4 regions of the Sphingomonas sp. DMC8 genome follow, and region 4 is predicted to be linked to each of the others. Evidence: predicted binding sites of a transcription regulator. Region 4 holds the regulator's gene; each other region holds the start of a gene.

Region 1 (4,211 bases), 250 kb from region 4:
GGCGGGCTGCTCGCTCTCTCTGCTACATGCGCGCTTATCGGCTACGCGGTGATACAACGAGAAGCCGCGATAAGATCTACGGAAACGGCAGAAGCCGAATACAGAAAGCGAGAAACAGAAGGAAAGTACCAGGAGCACCTCTTGCGCGAAAGAGAAGAAGAACAAAAAGCTATTCAGCAAAAATTACACGGCATTGCTCGGGCAAAAATTCTTGCAGAACAAAACAAAATAGCGAGCGCAGCCGACATAGAGCTCGCAATTATATACGAAAACTCTACAGGCAATCAAATATAATCGCTTAATTCCTTGATACATAATAGATCATTTTATCAGCTAGCTGCGATAAACTCAATTGATAACAATAAGTCGCCTCCAATCAACCCTCTCGAACAAAGCGATGAGGAAGGGTACCAATATTGGAAATCTCACCATAAACCTGAAAGATATGGAACCAATAACCATCTACCCACGATTGCTGAGGTCGTCCGACAAGTACGAAAAAAACAAACACTGCGAGAAATTTCAGACCGATACAAAGCTTCGCGAGGAAGCGCCAGCAATTCGACAACTCCGATTTTTGAAGCTGGTGATAAGGAGCAACCTTACGAGTAGCCCCCTCACTCCGCCGCGGCCGCTTCCTCTGCCACATCGCCCCCATCCGGCGCCGGCAGTTCCGCCGTCGGCGCCCGCGCGATCACGTCGACCGTGTCGATCGCGTCCAGCGTGCTGTTGCCGATATCCACGTTGAGCGCCTGGAAGCGCCGCGCGGATACCATCACCCGGCCTTCGAAGCTCGCGACGAACTTGTTGTAATTCTCCACCGCGCTGTTCAGCCCGCCGCCGACGCGCTTTAGATGGCTCGCCGCCGTCGCCAGCCGCTCGTACAGTTCCTTGCCCAGCTTGCCGACTTCGCGGGCGTCCTCGGTCAGCTTCTGCTGGCGCCACATCGACGCAACTGTGCGGGCAAGCGGCAGGAAGGCCGAGGGGCCGGCGATGATCACCCGGTTGCGCGCCGCGCGCTCCCACAGCTCCATGTCCACTTCCAGCGCGCTCGACAGGAAATTGTCGCCGGGGATGTACATGATCACGAAGTCGGGCGCCTTTTCGAACTGCGCCCAATAGGCCTTGCGCGACAGCGCCTCGGCATGGGTGTTCATCGCCTTGGCGTGCGCCTTGAGCGCCGCCGCGCGCTCCTCGGCGCTGATCGCCTCGGCCGCCTGCAAATAGCCGTCGAGCACGCACTTCACGTCGACGATCAATTGCTGGTCGCCCGGCAAGCGGATGATGAAGTCCGGCCGCAGCATGCCGTCCTCAGTGGTGACCGAGACTTCGGACGCGAAATCGACATGGCCGGACAGCCCGGCGATCTCGATCAGGTTGCGGAACTGCTGCTCGCCCCAGCGGCCGCGCGTCTTGGGCGCGGCGCGCAGGGCATTGACCAGCTTGGAGGTTTCCGCGCGCGTCTCGCCCAGGCTGGCATGGACGGCGCTGATCGCCTCGCGGAGCTGGCCATAGCTGTCGCTGCGATCCTTCTCGACCCGCTGCAGACCTTCCTCATAGCGCTTGAGGGTGGTGTCGATCGGCTGGAGCAGCGTGCGCAGCCGCTCCTCATTCTTCTCGCCAGCCTGGTGGAAGCGCGCCTCGGCACGTTCGAGAAAGGCCCGCTGGGTTTCGTCGAGCATCTTGGCGGCGGTTTCGCGGAACTGGCCGGACATCGCCTCCCGCGCGTTGATGAACTCGGCGAGCCGCTCCTCGAACGCGCCGGCCTTGGCCTTGAGCTCGGCCAGCTCGATGCGGGCGGCGTCACGCTCGTCGCGCAGCAGCGCCACTTCCTCGCGCAGTTCGGGGATCTGGTGGGCGCGCTCCTCGGCCATGGCAAGATCGGTGATGGCGGCCTTGAAATCCGCCTCCCGCCGCGCGCTCTCCGCCCGCGCCTCTGCCGTGCCACGGGCACCGAGCAGCCAGCCGAGTACCACGCCGGCGACAAGGGCAACGATCACGAAAACGATGAGCAACGGGTTCAAATCACGCCTCCAGAACAGAAGGCGAACCTATCGCGCGGGGGGATTTCCCGCAAGGGTGGGCGGGCTCGGTTGGGCTTGGCTTGGGTGGATCTGGTAGCCGGTCGGGGGATGGGTTCACGCTGAGAAGAACTATGCGCGCAAAGGCGCAGAGAGCGCAGAGTAGAATAAGAAAAGGATGTTCACGCGGAGGCGCGGAGACGCGGAGGTTTCACGCCATGCTGCGGCGTCAGCCGCTTTTCAGGTCGCAACCGCTGCGGTAATCGAATGGAAAATAGCCGCTACGCGGCAGAAAAATTCTTCTCCGCGTCTCCGCGCCTCTGCGGGAAACGAAAAGCCCCGGCCCTCAGGCGGCGCTGCGACGGGCCTTGTTGAGCTTCTTCATCAGCATGTCGCGCTTCAGCCGCGACAGGTGATCGAGGAACACGATGCCTTGCAGATGATCCATCTCGTGCTGGATGCAGGTCGCGAGCAGGCCTTCGAAGACTTCGTCATGCGCCGCGCCATTCTCGTCGAGCCACTTTACGCGGCAGCGCGCGGGGCGTTCGACATCGGCATATTGGTCCGGCACCGACAGGCAGCCTTCGGTATAGACCGACTGGTCCTCCGACGGCTCCAGAATTTCGGGATTGATGAAGACGCGCGGGTGCCGGACCGGCTTGCCCTCCTCGTCCTCTTCCTCCTGCAGATCCATCACGATCAGGCGCTTCGCCACGCCGACCTGGATGGCGGCCAGGCCGATGCCGGGCGCGTCGTACATCGTGTCGAACATGTCGCCGATCAGCGCACACAAATCATCGTCCACCGTCTCCACAGGTTCGGAGACAAGGCGCAGACGCGGATCGGGTACTTCGACGATGGGGAGGATGGCCATCCCCCAAATTTAGGAGCGCGCTCCCGCAGCGTCAAGCAACCGGCCGCCGCGCGCGGAGCGCCTGGGCCAGCGTGCCCTCGTCGAGATAGTCGAGCTCGCCCCCCACCGGCAGGCCGTGGGCAAGCTGCGTCACCCGCACCGGGAACGCCTCCAGCCGTTCGGAAACATAGTGGGCGGTGGTCTGGCCCTCCAGCGTGGCGTTCATCGCCAGCACAACTTCGTCGATGCCGCCCTGCCCCACCCGGCGGACGAGTGCGTCGATCCGCAGATCCTCCGGCCGCACGCCGTCCAGCGCCGAGAGCCGCCCGCCCAGCACATGGAAGCGGCCGGGGAATAGCCGCGCACGGTCGAGCGCCCAGAGGTCCGCCACTTCCTCCACCACGCACAGCGAACGATCGTCGCGGCGCGGATCAGCGCAGATCGCGCAAGGATCGCTGGTATCGACATTGCCGCAGGTGCGGCACGTCGTCAGCCGCTGACTGACCGCCGACAGGGCGGAGAGCAGCGGGTCGAGCGCCGTCTCCCGCTTTTTCAGCAGGTGCAGCACGGCGCGGCGGGCCGATCGCGGGCCGAATCCGGGCAGCCGCGACAAGGCCTGGGTGAGCGCTTCGATTTCGGGAGACGCCATGAATGCAGACATAGGGGCTTGCGCCCGGCCCTGCCAAGCGGTTGAGGGGACATATGCGCATCGTCTTCATGGGAACACCCGATTTCGCCGTGCCGGTGCTCGACGCGCTGGTCGCCGCCGGGCACGAGATCGTCGCCGCCTATAGCCAGCCGCCGCGCCCCGGCGGGCGGCGCGGCAAGGCGCTGACGCCCTCGCCGGTCCATGCTCGTGCCGAGACACTGGGGATCGCAGTGCGCACGCCGCTCAGCCTGAAGGGCGCTGAGGAGCAGGCCGATTTCGCGGCGCTGGAGGCCGATGTCGCGGTGGTCGCCGCCTATGGCCTGATCCTGCCGCGCGCGGTGCTGGATGCGCCACGTCTCGGCTGCCTGAACGTCCATGGTTCGCTGCTGCCGCGCTGGCGGGGCGCGGCGCCGATCGAGCGGGCGATCCTGGCCGGCGACGCGGAAACGGGCGTGGGGATCATGGAGATGGAGGCCGGGCTGGATACCGGCCCGGTGCGACTGGAGGGGCGCACGCCGATCGATCGCAAGACCGCCGGCGAATTGCGGGCCGAACTCAGCGAGCTGGGCGCGCGGCTGATGGTGCAGGTGCTCGCCGATTTCGATGCGCATCCGGCGGTACCGCAGCCGGACGAGGGCATCACCTATGCCGCGAAGATCGACAAGGCGGAGGCGCGGCTGGACTTCAC
Region 2 (4,211 bases), on a different contig from region 4:
GCTTCATGTGGCACATGGCATAGCTCGCCATCAGCAGCTCGAAGCCATGCAGGCGCGGCAACAGGTCCTGCTCGACATAGCCGGACCATTTGCCCGGCGCGCGCGCCTTCACTCGATCGGAGATCAGTTGCACCGCCTTGGCCAGGAAGGTGCCGGTGCCGGTCGCCGGGTCGAGGATTTGAACCTTGTGGACATCCCTCTTGATCGTCGCGGGCTTGCCGGTCTTGGGATCGTTGGTGCCGGTGTCCCAATCGACCGTCACCTTGCTCGTATCCGCCAGACCATCCGCCAGCCCGAACTCGGTTTTGAGCACATCGTCCACGGCGCGCATGATGAAGTCCACCACCGGCTCGGGCGTGTACCATACGCCCCGGCTCTTGCGCTTCTTGGGGTTATAGGCGGCAAGGAAGTCTTCGTAGAAGTGCACGAACGGGTCGTTGCGCGCGGTGAACTGGCCGTATTTCTCGAACAGCGAATGCGGATCGCTGGCGCGCATCAGCGCCACCAGATCGTCGACGATATAGATCAGGCGCTTCGGGAGCGCCGGCCCCGCGATATATTCGAACAGCCCCTTCAGGAACGGGTTGGACGCGGGCAGATCGTCCATCGCCTCCTGTCGACTGAAGGTGTTCAGATCGTCGTCATGGAAGCGCGCGGCGAACATGCCATAGGTGATCGTCTCGGCATAAATGTCCGCGAACTCGTCCGGCGTCAGATTGGGCAGCAGGTTGGCCTTGAAGCTCTTATACTGGCCTTCCAGGCCCTTGCGCGCCTCCGCCTGGTCGGCCAGCGCGATCGCGATCTCGTCCTTGATGATCGCCGCCTTGGCCGCCATCATCTCTGCCAGCTTGGCAGCGGAACGGATGCTGATCGGCTTTACTTCCGCGAACAGCCGAAGCTGCCGTTCCAGTTCCTCGAACTTGTCCGGATTGGGCTGGAGGCCCATTACGAAATCAGCGATCGACACGAAGTGCACGCTGGTGCCTTCGCGGATGAACTCGAAATCGACGCCGTTGGTGTAGATCAGGTTGGGATAGGCTTTTTCGTAGCGTTTGCGCTGCTCGATCGAATAGCCCTTCAGCTTGATGACATCCTTGTCGATGTCCTTGGCCTCGGCCCAGCCGAACGGAACGCCTTTCCGCTCGAACATGAAGTCCACCATGCCCGCGTCGCCGCGCTTGGGTTCGTTGATGACGGTAAGCGCGGGGTCGATCGACTGGAACAGCGCGTGCAATGCGGGGCGATAACTGTGCTCGGTCGCGTGCCCGCTTTCAAATGCCGCGCGAACTTGATTCAGATATCCTGCAATATCCACAAATGCTTCCCCCCGGGGCACTCAACGATCCCCCCGCCCCTCTTTGGCCGGGAAGCGGGCCGGGCATCAAGTCCCCGCGCGGTGCGGCATTACTGCCGGATTGGATGTAATGCCGCGTCGCCTCCCAGCATGGCGCAAGGGTCAGGTGGCAGATGCCGCCCGGCGTCCCTATCTCCGCTCTGGAAAACCTTTCAGAACAAAGCTAGAACCCTCCCCTATGGCACTCACCACCATCTCCGTCCGCGGCGCGCGCGAGCACAACCTCAAGGGCGTCGACATCGACATTCCCCGCGACACGCTGACGGTGATCACCGGGCTGTCGGGCTCGGGCAAGTCGAGCCTCGCCTTCGACACCATCTATGCCGAGGGGCAGCGGCGCTATGTCGAATCGCTCTCGGCCTATGCGCGCCAGTTCCTCGAGCTGATGCAGAAGCCCAATGTCGAGCATATCGAGGGACTGAGCCCCGCCATCTCGATCGAGCAGAAGACCACCAGCCGCAACCCGCGCTCGACGGTGGCGACGGTTACCGAGATTTACGATTACATGCGCCTGCTCTGGGCGCGGGTGGGCGTGCCCTATTCCCCCGCCACCGGGCTGCCGATCGCCGCGCAGACGGTGAGCCAGATGGTCGACCGCGTGCTGGCGCTGCCCGAGGGGACGCGGCTGCTGCTGCTCGCCCCCGTGGTGCGCGGGCGCAAGGGCGAGTATCGCAAGGAGCTCGCCGAGTGGCAGAAGGCCGGGTTCAGCCGCGTGCGGATCGACGGCGAGACGTATCTGATCGAGGAAGCCCCGGCGCTCGACAAGAAGTTCAAGCACGACATCGAAGTGGTGGTCGACCGGCTGGTCGTCCGCGACGACATCGCCACCCGGCTGGCGGAAAGCTTCGAGACCGCGCTGAAGCTGGCCGACGGGCTGGCCTATGTCGACCTGGTGGATGCGACGGTGGCGGAAGCAAGCGCCAATCTCCCTCTCCCCGCTGGCGGGGAGAGGGTCGGGGAGAGGGGCAGTGTCCACGAAGCCCCCCAGACCTTCGCCATTGACGGACAGGACATCCCCTCCCCTAGCCCCTCCCGCAAGCGGGAGGGGAACCTCAAGGGCGCCGGCATCCCGGACAACCGCATCGTCTTCTCGGAAAAATTCGCCTGCCCGGTCTCCGGCTTCACCATCCCGGAGATCGAGCCGCGCCTGTTCAGCTTCAACGCGCCGCAGGGCGCCTGCCCGGCGTGCGACGGCCTCGGCGAAAAGCTCGAGTTCGACGAAGACCTCGTCGTCCCCAACCACGACCTGTCGATCAAGAAGGGCGCGATCGTCCCCTGGGCCAAGTCCAACCCGCCCTCGCCTTATTACATGCAGGTGCTGGGCAGCCTCGCCCGCGAATTCGGCTTCAGCCTCGACACGCCGTGGAAGGACTTGCCCGGCGAAGTGAAGCTCATCATCCTCCACGGCACCGGCGGCAAGCCCGTCACCCTCACCTTCATCGACGGCCGCAAGAGCTATGACGTGAAGAAGCCGTTCGAGGGCGTGATCGGCAACCTCAACCGCCGCATGATCCAGACCGAAAGTGCCTGGATGCGCGAGGAGCTGGCCAAATATCAGGCCAGCCACCCGTGCGAGGTGTGCGGCGGCGCCCGCCTGAAGCCCGAGGCGCTGGCGGTGAAGATCGCCGGGGCGGACATCGCCCATGCCACCCGCCTCTCGGTGGTCGACGCGCTCGCCTTCTTCCAGACGCTGCCCGAGGCGCTAACCCCGCAACAGCGCGAGATCGCCCGCGCGATCCTCAAGGAAATCGACGAGCGGCTCGGCTTCCTCAACAATGTCGGGCTCGATTATCTCAACCTCGATCGCACCTCGGGCACGCTCTCGGGCGGCGAGAGCCAGCGCATCCGCCTCGCCAGCCAGATCGGCAGCGGGCTTTCGGGCGTGCTCTACGTCCTCGACGAGCCGAGCATCGGCCTGCACCAGCGCGACAACGACATGCTGCTCGCCACGCTCAAGCGGCTGCGCGACCTCGGCAACACCGTGCTCGTCGTCGAGCATGACGAGGATGCGATCCGCACCGCCGATTATGTGATCGACATGGGGCCGGGCGCCGGCGTCCATGGCGGCCAGGTGGTGGCACAGGGCACGCTCGCCGAAGTGCTCGCCACCGAAGGCAGCATCACCGCCGATTACCTGAACGGCACCCGCGAAGTCGCCGTGCCGGCCAGGCGCCGCAAGGGCAATGGCAAGAAAATCACCGTCCACAACGCCACCGCCAACAACCTGAAGGGCGTGACGGCCAGCCTGCCGCTGGGCACCTTCACCTGCATCACCGGCGTCTCGGGCTCGGGCAAGTCCAGCTTCACGCTCGACACGCTCTACGCCGCCGCCGCGCGCCAGTTGAACGGCGCCCGCCTGCTCGCCGGCAAGCACGACCGGATCACCGGGCTCGAACATTGCGACAAGGTGATCGACATCGACCAGTCGCCGATCGGCCGCACCCCGCGCAGCAACCCCGCGACCTATACCGGCGCCTTCACCAACATCCGCGACTGGTTCGCCGGCCTCCCCGAGGCGCAGGCGCGCGGCTACAAGCCCGGCCGGTTCAGCTTCAACGTCAAGGGCGGCCGGTGCGAGGCGTGCCAGGGCGACGGCGTGCTCAAGATCGAGATGCACTTCCTCCCCGACGTCTATGTCACCTGCGACGTGTGCCACGGCGCGCGCTACAATCGCGAGACGCTGGAGGTGAAGTTCAAGGGCAAGTCGATCGCCGACGTGCTCGACATGACGGTCGAGGACGCGGTCGAGTTCTTCAAGGCCGTGCCGCCGATCCGCGACAAGATGGCGATGCTGGCCGAAGTCGGCCTCGGCTATGTCAAGGTCGGCCAGCAGGCGACGACGCTGTCGGGCGGCGAG
Region 3 (4,211 bases), on a different contig from region 4:
TAAATATAGAAGTCGTAGAATTCGACCGAGGTGCCAACCAGGCTCGCGAACAGGATGCGCCGGTGCGATGCGGCGGGTGCTGAGTTCATGCGTCTTCCTCCCCGCCCCTTAACTCGGCGCAGCGCGCGCGCGGGTCAAGCACGCGCTTTTGCGGGGTTCGCCGGAACGTCACGCCATCTCGTTCAGCGAGCGGTCACCTTTGTTTCGGTAGCGAACACCTGCACTCGCTGCACCGGATTTAGGGAGACGGATAATGCGCGAATCGCCTGTGAAGCGTCTGGTCTACGCAACCCTGTTCGCCGCTTCGGCGGGCCTGCTGGTTGCTTGCTACAACCCGATGGACCATTTGAAAGCCAATCTGCGCGCCGATACGCAGGGCGTGGGGCAAAGCCTCCACCTTGCCGTGCACGACCTGCAACGCGAAAGTGTCAGCCTGTAGGCTGGAAGGCGGGGCCGGCGGCCCCGCCGCGTCGCTCAGTGCAGCCCGAAGGTGCGGACCGCGGTGAGCATCAGCCAGTAAAGACTGCCCGACAGCAGCATCGCCGCCGGCAACGTCATCAGCCATGCCAGCGCCATATTGCGGATCGTCCGCGCCTGCAGTCCCGCACCGCTGCCCACCGAAGCACCCGCCACACCCGAAGACAGGATGTGCGTCGTCGATACCGGCACGCCAAGATGGTCCGCGCCCATGATCGTCGCAGCGGCGACGATTTCGGCGGCGGCGCCCATGCCATAGGTCATGTGCTGCTTGCCGATCTTCTCGCCGACGGTGACGACGATGCGCTTCCAGCCAATCATCGTCCCGAGGCCTAGCGCGATCGCGACGACGATCTTCACCCACAGCGGAATGAAGCGCGTGCCGGTTTCCAGCCCGTCCTGATATGCTTTCACGACCTTCAGCTCCTCGGGCTTGAAACCGTCGGGCTTCTTGGTCGCGAGCTTGGTGGTGTCGAGCACCAGATACATGTCGTTGCGGACGTTCGAGGTCGCGCGCGCCGGCACCTTGCTCAGCGACCCGTAACCGGAGACGCGCTCAACAAGGTTCTTCGACAGCGTTTCCAGCGCGGCATAGACCTTGGGGCCTTCGGCCTTGCGGTGCTGCAGCGCGTCCGTCAGCGTCGCGCGTGCATCGACCGGAGTCATGGTGAGCCCACCGCTGCGCGCGTCGAACACGGCAGTTGCTGCCTCCGAAGTCTGCACGAATGCGGCGGTCGCACTGGCGGGCAGCGTGCGGTTGAGCGCATAGGCGGTAGGGGCGCAGCCGATCAGGATCAGCATGATGAGCCCCATGCCCTTCTGACCGTCATTCGAGCCGTGGAAGAACGAAACGGCGGTGCAGGTGCCGATCAGCAGCGCGCGAATGCCGCGCGGCGGCGGCGCATTGCCGGCGGGCGCCTGAAAGAGCTGCGGCCGCTTCATGAACAGCACGCGCATCAACAGGATCAGCAGCAGCGCGCCCGCAAAGCCCATCAGCGGGCTCCAGAACAGCGCCGAGAAGACCTTCATCGCCTGGCTCCAGTCGACGCCGGCGGTGCCGCCGCGCGATCCACTGAGGATGATCTGGTTGGCAAAACCGACGCCGAGTACCGAACCGATCAGCGCGTGGCTGGAAGAATTGGGGAGCCCGACATACCAGGTTGCCAGGTTCCATAGCACCGCCGCCAGCAGCAGCGAGAAGATCATCGCAAAGCCGGCGGAGGAGCCGACGTTCAGAATCAGATCGACCGGCAGCAGGGTGATGATCGAATAGGCAACGGCGCCGCTCGACACCATCACGCCCAGGAAATTGAAGAAACCGGACCACACCACCGCCAGCTGGGCCGGCATCGAATTGGTGTAGATCACCGTCGCAACGGCGTTGGCCGTGTCGTGGAAGCCGTTTACGAACTCGAAGCCAAGCGCGATGATCAGCGCGAGCCCCAGAAACGCGAAAACGCCCAGCGCAAGCTGTTCGCCCGCCTCGCGCGTGTCGACGAAAATGCTCCAGCCGGCAAAGGCCAGACCGCCGACCAGAAGGAGGCCAAACAGCAACCGTGCAACGGGATGCGTTTTCTCAGAGAATCGGGGACTTCGCGGCGATTCCGCCTGCGAACCTTGTTCCATTGCGAGCGTCGCCATGATGTTAGCGCCTCTGGCTGTAGCTTGTGACAGGATGATGACGGTTTGGTGACGCGGGATACATAGATGTCAGCGAAGGCATTCGGTGTGCGTAATTTGCACGACCTTTCCGCTGGCATCCTTCTCCTCATGCCGGCCTGCCTGACAGGCCGGCGCCCGCGCATGGTCCCCCTCCCGCCACGCAACAAAGGCTGCGACGATGGCGAGCGTAAGCACCGCCGCGAGCCGCACCTTGAGCCGGCGAGATAGTTTCGGAGTTGCCATCGGGATTTCCTGCGGCGCCTCATACCGATCGAGGGCGGGTCGCGCAATCGAGGACTTGGGCCGCTCGTCGCAGCGCGCTGGCGCTTGCGGGGCGCCGCTTCGTTCCCTAGTTGTTCGCGAATGTCGCATCCCACGCCCTTGCCGGACGCCCCCTATCTTTCGGGCCTGAACGACCCCCAGCGCGAAGCCGTGCTCACCACCGACGGGCCGGTGCTGGTGTTGGCCGGCGCGGGAACGGGCAAGACGGCAGCGCTGACTGCGCGGCTGGCGCATCTGCTGTGGACGCGGCGCGCCTATCCCTCTGAAATCCTGGCCGTAACCTTCACCAACCGGGCTGCGCGGGAAATGAAGGAGCGCGTCGGCCGCCTGGTCGGCGAGGCGGTGGAGGGCATGCCGTGGCTGGGCACTTTTCACGCGATCGGCGCGAAGATGCTGCGTCGCCATGCCGAACTGGTCGGGCTGCAGAGCAACTTCACCATCCTCGACACTGACGACCAGTTGCGGCTGCTGAAGCAACTGATCGTCGCCAACGAGCTGGACGAGAAACGCTGGCCTGCGCGCCAGCTCGCCGGGCTGATCGACGGCTGGAAGAATCGCGGACTCACCCCCGCCGATCTCGATGCCGGCGAATCCGAGGCGTATGCAAACGGACGCGGCCAATCGCTCTACGCGCAATATCAGGAACGGTTGCGGCTGCTGAACGCCTGTGACTTTGGCGACCTGCTGCTCCACATGCTGACCATCCTCAAGACCGATCGCGAGGTGCTGGCGCAGTATCAGCAGCGTTTCCGGTACATCATGGTCGACGAGTATCAGGATACCAACGCCGTCCAGTATCTGTGGCTGCGGCTGCTCGCCCAGGAGCGCAAGAACATCTGCTGCGTGGGCGACGACGACCAGTCGATCTATAGCTGGCGCGGCGCGCAGGTGGAAAATATCCTGAAGTTCGAGAAGGACTTCCCCGGCGCGCGGGTGATCCGGCTGGAACAGAATTATCGCTCCACCCCGCACATTCTGGGCGCGGCCTCCGGCGTGATCGCCAACAATGGCGGACGGCTCGGCAAAACGCTGTGGACCGAAAAGGATGTCGGCGAAAAGGTGAAGGTGCTCGGCGTCTGGGACGGACCCGAGGAGGCCCGCCGCGTGGGCGACGAGATCGAGGCGCTGCAACGCGGCGGCCTTAGCCTCGATGCCACCGCGATCCTCGTCCGCGCCCAGCACCAGACCCGCGAGTTCGAAGACCGCTTCATCGCGATCGGCCTGCCCTACCGCATCATCGGCGGCTTCCGCTTCTATGAGCGGCAGGAAATCCGCGATGCGCTCGCCTATCTGCGCGTCGTCGCGCAGCCGGCCGACGATCTGGCGTTCGAGCGTATCGTCAATGTCCCCAAGCGCGGCCTCGGCGACAAGGCGCTGGCCAAGGTCCATCAGTTCGCCCGCGCACAGGATATTCCGCTCACCACCGCCGCCGCGCGCATTCTCGATACCGACGAACTGACCCCGCAGGCACGCCGCGCGCTCGGCAATCTGGTCGGCGACATGGCGCGCTGGCGGAGCATGGGGAACGACCTGCAGCACCCCGATCTCGCCCGCATCATCCTCGACGAGAGCGGCTATACCGCGATGTGGCAGGCCGACCGCACCGCCGAGGCCGCCGGCCGGCTCGAAAACCTGAACGAACTCGTCCGGGCGATGGAGGAATATGAAAGCCTGTCGGCCTTCCTCGAACATGTCAGCCTGGTCATGGACAATGAGGCGAGTGCGGAGGAACCCAAGGTCACCATCATGACCATCCACGCCGCCAAGGGGCTGGAGTTCGACACGGTGTT
Region 4 (4,211 bases):
ACGCGCCCGGCGCAGTGGCGGCATTGCCCGCGATGCCGACAGGCGCCTTCGCCCTGATCGTGGCCGGCGGCTTGTGGCTGGGCTTGTGGCGCACAAGGGTGCGGATCGCCGGTTTCGCGGCAATTTTACTGGGAGCCTTGTGGGCGCTGCTGACACCGGCGCCTGATCTGCTGGTAACCGGCGACGGCCGCCATGTTGCCGTGCGCACGGCCGACGGGCGGCTCGCGCTATTGCGGGACCGCACCGGCGACTTCACGCGCGCGGCGCTGGGGGAGAATGCAGGGGTGGAAGAAGCCGGGCTCGACCTGCTCGATGGCCGTCCTGAGGCGCGGTGCAGCCAGGATGCCTGCGTCGTAGATCTGACGCGCGGCGGTCGGCGTTGGCGCATCGCCGCTACGCGCAGCGCCTATCCGCTGCGCTGGGCCGACATGGTCGCGCTATGCGGAACGAGCGATCTGGTAATCAGCGAACGCAGGCTGCCGCGCGCGTGCCATCCGCGCTGGCTGCGGCTCGACCGCACCACGCTGGCCCAAAGCGGCGGGGTCGCGATCCGCCTTGCCGACGGCACCGTTCGGACCGTTCGCGGGGAGGGAAGACAACCCTGGCTTGACCCGCCGACGGTGCAGCCGCCATTCGCGGGGAAAGGAGTGGAAAGACGATGATCCGCAAGATGATGCTCGCAATCGCGCTGACCGTTGCACCTGCGGCCGCGGCGCAGACCGACTGGGCGAAGACACGGGCCGAATGGAATCAGCCCGTGGCGCCCTTCCGTATTCTGGGCAATGTCCATTATGTGGGCACCGCGGGCATCGCTGCCTATCTCATCACGAGCCCGCAGGGGCATATCCTTATCGATGGCGGCATGCCCGAAAGCGCGCCGCTGATCGCTGCGAACATCGAGAAGCTCGGCTTCAAACTGAGCGACGTGAAGATTTTGCTGATCAACCACGCGCATTGGGACCATGCGGGCGGCCTCGCCGAGCTGAAGCGCAGGACTGGCGCGCGGTTGCTGGCAAGCGCTGCCGAGGTACCGGCGCTGGAGCTTGGTCGATCGGACTATCGCCCCGACATTTCCATCACTGCGCCACCCGTGAAAGTCGACGGCGTTCTTGCCGACGGGCAGGAAATTCGCCTGGGCACCAACACGCTGGTAGCGCACCTCACGCCCGGTCACACCAAAGGGTGCACCAGCTTCACGCTGGAAGTCCCCTCGGGCGGCGACAGTCTGACGGTATTGTTCGCCTGCAGCCTCACCGTTGCCGACCAGCCACTGACGCCCGGGCATGGCTATGACGCTGCACCGGCCGATTTCCGCGCCACCTTTGCCAAGCTCGGCGCGATGCAAGCGGACGTTTTTCTGAGCTATCACCCGTCGCAGTTCGATTTCGACGCAAAACGCGCAAAACTGCTCGCCGGAAATCCGGAGGCTTTTGTCGATCCCGGCGAATTACACCGCCGCGTCGAGGCTGCCCAGACGGACTTTGAGGCGGAACTGCAGCGATCGACCCCGAAAAAGTGACGATCGCTGCCCAGCGTCCCGCCCGCTCGTCAGTATCGCCGCAACAATCCAGCCAGGCGCCCCTGCACGCGAATCTGGTCGGGGCGGTAGCGCTGCGGGGAATAGTCGCGGTTGGCGGGATCGAGGCGGACCATCGATCCTTCCTTGCGGAAATATTTGAGCGTCGCCTCCGCATCGTCGATCAATGCGACAACGATCTCGCCCTCGCGGGCGGTTTCGGTCCGGCGGATCAGCGCATAGTCGCCATCGAGGATACCGGCTTCGACCATCGAGTCGCCCGCGACTTCCAGCGCATAATGTTCACCCGAACCGAGCAGCGCGGCGGGAACCGGCAGCATGGTCGAGCCTTCGAGCGCCTCGATCGGGGTACCGGCGGCGATACGGCCGTGCAGCGGAATTTCCACCACGTCGTTCGCCGGCGCAGGCACGGTGGCCGCCGGTGCGGCGGGCGCGCTGACCTTCGGCTTGGGCGCGGGCTTGCGCTCACCCCGCTCCGGCATGCGCAGCACTTCGAGGGCGCGCGCGCGGTTCGGCAGGCGACGGATGAACTCGCGTTCCTCCAGTGCGCTGATCAGGCGGTGCACACCTGACTTGGACTTAAGGTCCAGCGCCTCCTTCATCTCCTCGAACGAGGGCGATACGCCCGTTTCGTTCAGGCGATCGGCGATGAAGCAGATCAGCTCGTGCTGCTTGCGCGTGAGCATCCAATCCTCCGGGTCTAGAACAGACTGGGAACGTTTATGCAATGTTCCGGGCGCGTGTCAAGCGATGTCGAGGATTTCCAGGGAGTCGCCTGTTTTTGCGGGGCCCGCACCGGGTTCGCGGACGATCAGGCAATTGCTGCGGGCCAGTGTCCGCAGCATCGAGCTGTCCTGGATCGTGGAGGCAAATACCCGCCCGTCGACCAGTACGGCACGTAGATAATCGGTGCGGTCGCCATTGGCGGGCAGGTCTTCGCCTAGCAGGGCGGGGCGCGTATGCGGAAAAGGATCCGCCGCGCCGGCAATATGCGCGATGAGCGGCCGCACGAATAGCAGCGCGGTGACGAACACCGATACCGGATTGCCCGGCAGCCCCACCACGGCAGTCGTGCCGCGACGGCCCGCCATCATCGGCTTGCCCGGGCGCAGCGCGATTCGCCAGAAATCGATGACGGCGCCGGCCGCTTCCAGCGCGGGCCGGACGAGATCATGGTCGCCGACCGAGGCGCCGCCGGTGGTGACGAGAATATCGGCATCGACGCTGGCGAAGCTGCGCGTGAGCTGCGCGACGTCATCGGGAAGAATACCCAGGTCGATGATCGTCACTGGCAGGTCGGCCAGCAAGGCGGCGAGCATCGCCCGGTTCGATTCGGGCATTTGCGCCGGGCCGACCGGTTCGCCCGGCGCTACCAGCTCGTCGCCGGTCGAGGCGATCGCTACCCGCACGGGCGCGCGTACCGGCAAGGTCGCGTGGCCTGCCGCCGCAGCGAGCGCTAGCCGTGCCGCCGTCACGCGCTCCCCCGCGGCGATCAGCCGTTCGCCTTCCGAGAAATCCAGCCCACGCCTGCGCACGTTCCGGCCGCGCGCGGCGGGGCCTTCGCCGGCCAGCAGCAGACGGTCGCCCTCGCGCGCAGCCTCTTCCTGCACCAGCACGGTGTCGGCCCCGGCAGGAAGCGGCGCACCGGTGAATATCCGCACGGCTTCCCCCGGCCCGATGCTGCCGGCAAAGCCGCGTCCCGCAGCGCTTTCGCCGATAACCCGAAGCGGCCCCGGCAGATCGGCAAACCGCAGGGCATAGCCGTCCATCGCCGAGAGATCGGCCGAGGGCTGGGTCCGCAGCGCGACCACATCCCCGGCGAGCCACCGCCCGGCCGCTTCCGCGATCGGCACCTGCTCCACGGCGGCGGGCGTGCCCAGCGCCAGCAGGCGCGCCTGAGCCTCGGCGATGGGAAGAAGCGGCGTCATGCCAGTGCCTTGGCCCGGCACGCGGGGGCGTGCAAGCGTTTCAGCCTGCCCGGTTGCCGCCGGACACGCTGCGCAAATCGTCGGGCCGCAGCGGCAGGCGGAATTCGCACAGCGCGCGGTTCTGGCCGGTTTCGACGACGCGGGCGGGGCCGCCGCCGATGCCTGGCAGGGCAATCCATAGCTGCGCGCCCGAGGCAAAGGCATGTCGCGCCTCGAATTCGACCAGATATTGGGTCAGTGCCCGCACCCGGACATTCCACCAGCGGACGCCTTCGCGCACGCGCGCCGCGGCGTCCAGGCGGATCGCCCCCTTGTCGGGGATCAGCAGTTCGCCGTCGGCGTGCGCGCTCGCACCCGCCAGCGATTGCAGCTCCCGCAACCACGGAAGCAAGGTCTGCCAGCCCAGTTCCTCGGCAAAGGCGATGCCCGCGCTCGCGTCGCGCACCCAGCGGACATGCCCGGCCATGGGCCGCAGTCCGTCGAAGATGAGCTGGACCGCGTCGTCCTCGGCCAGCGAGAACCTGCCCTCCACGCCGACGCCGCCCTGCGAGATGTTGCGCGTGGAAACCAGCACCGCGCGGTCGCCGCTGACGATGCCTACGGTCTGGCGCAGCTCGATACGCGGCAGCAGCCGGCGTTCGGCCGGAAGATTGGCGAGATTGCGGGCGAGCATCGCCACCACGTCGATCGGCGTATCGAAGATCAGCCCAGCTTCGCCGCCGTGCGACCAGGCGATATGGCCGGGC

What was found. Region 4 encodes LexA, which represses DNA repair genes until DNA is damaged. Its sites were predicted from a motif close to GTTCCNCNCTTGTTCT; they were not measured.
Region 1: a site for LexA is predicted at 2,036-2,051, ahead of ACT53K_RS07465 (DNA recombination protein RmuC). Genes of this name have one in related genera too.
Region 2: a site for LexA is predicted at 1,509-1,524, ahead of uvrA (excinuclease ABC subunit UvrA). Genes of this name have one in related genera too.
Region 3: a site for LexA is predicted at 2,484-2,499, ahead of ACT53K_RS07810 (ATP-dependent helicase). Genes of this name have one in related genera too.

What each region holds. Positions count from the first base shown of each region.
Region 1 is NZ_JBQUYV010000002.1:762,392-766,602, forward strand. It holds gene ACT53K_RS07460 (DUF6804 family protein) at 1-294, shown strand, start outside; gene ACT53K_RS07465 (DNA recombination protein RmuC) at 618-2,024, opposite strand; gene def (peptide deformylase) at 2,368-2,895, opposite strand; gene recR (recombination mediator RecR) at 2,927-3,523, opposite strand; gene fmt (methionyl-tRNA formyltransferase) at 3,577-4,211, shown strand, end outside.
Region 2 is NZ_JBQUYV010000001.1:535,968-540,178, reverse strand. It holds gene ACT53K_RS02610 (type ISP restriction/modification enzyme) at 1-1,315, opposite strand, end outside; gene uvrA (excinuclease ABC subunit UvrA) at 1,533-4,211, shown strand, end outside.
Region 3 is NZ_JBQUYV010000003.1:34,616-38,826, forward strand. It holds gene ACT53K_RS07790 (MFS transporter) at 1-89, opposite strand, end outside; gene ACT53K_RS07795 (hypothetical protein) at 254-439, shown strand; gene ACT53K_RS07800 (inorganic phosphate transporter) at 475-2,118, opposite strand; gene ACT53K_RS07805 (hypothetical protein) at 2,188-2,382, opposite strand; gene ACT53K_RS07810 (ATP-dependent helicase) at 2,503-4,211, shown strand, end outside.
Region 4 is NZ_JBQUYV010000002.1:512,062-516,272, forward strand. It holds gene ACT53K_RS06400 (ComEC/Rec2 family competence protein) at 1-662, shown strand, start outside; gene bla (subclass B3 metallo-beta-lactamase) at 659-1,519, shown strand; gene lexA (transcriptional repressor LexA) at 1,549-2,223, opposite strand; gene ACT53K_RS06415 (molybdopterin molybdotransferase MoeA) at 2,281-3,465, opposite strand; gene ACT53K_RS06420 (PilZ domain-containing protein) at 3,506-4,211, opposite strand, start outside.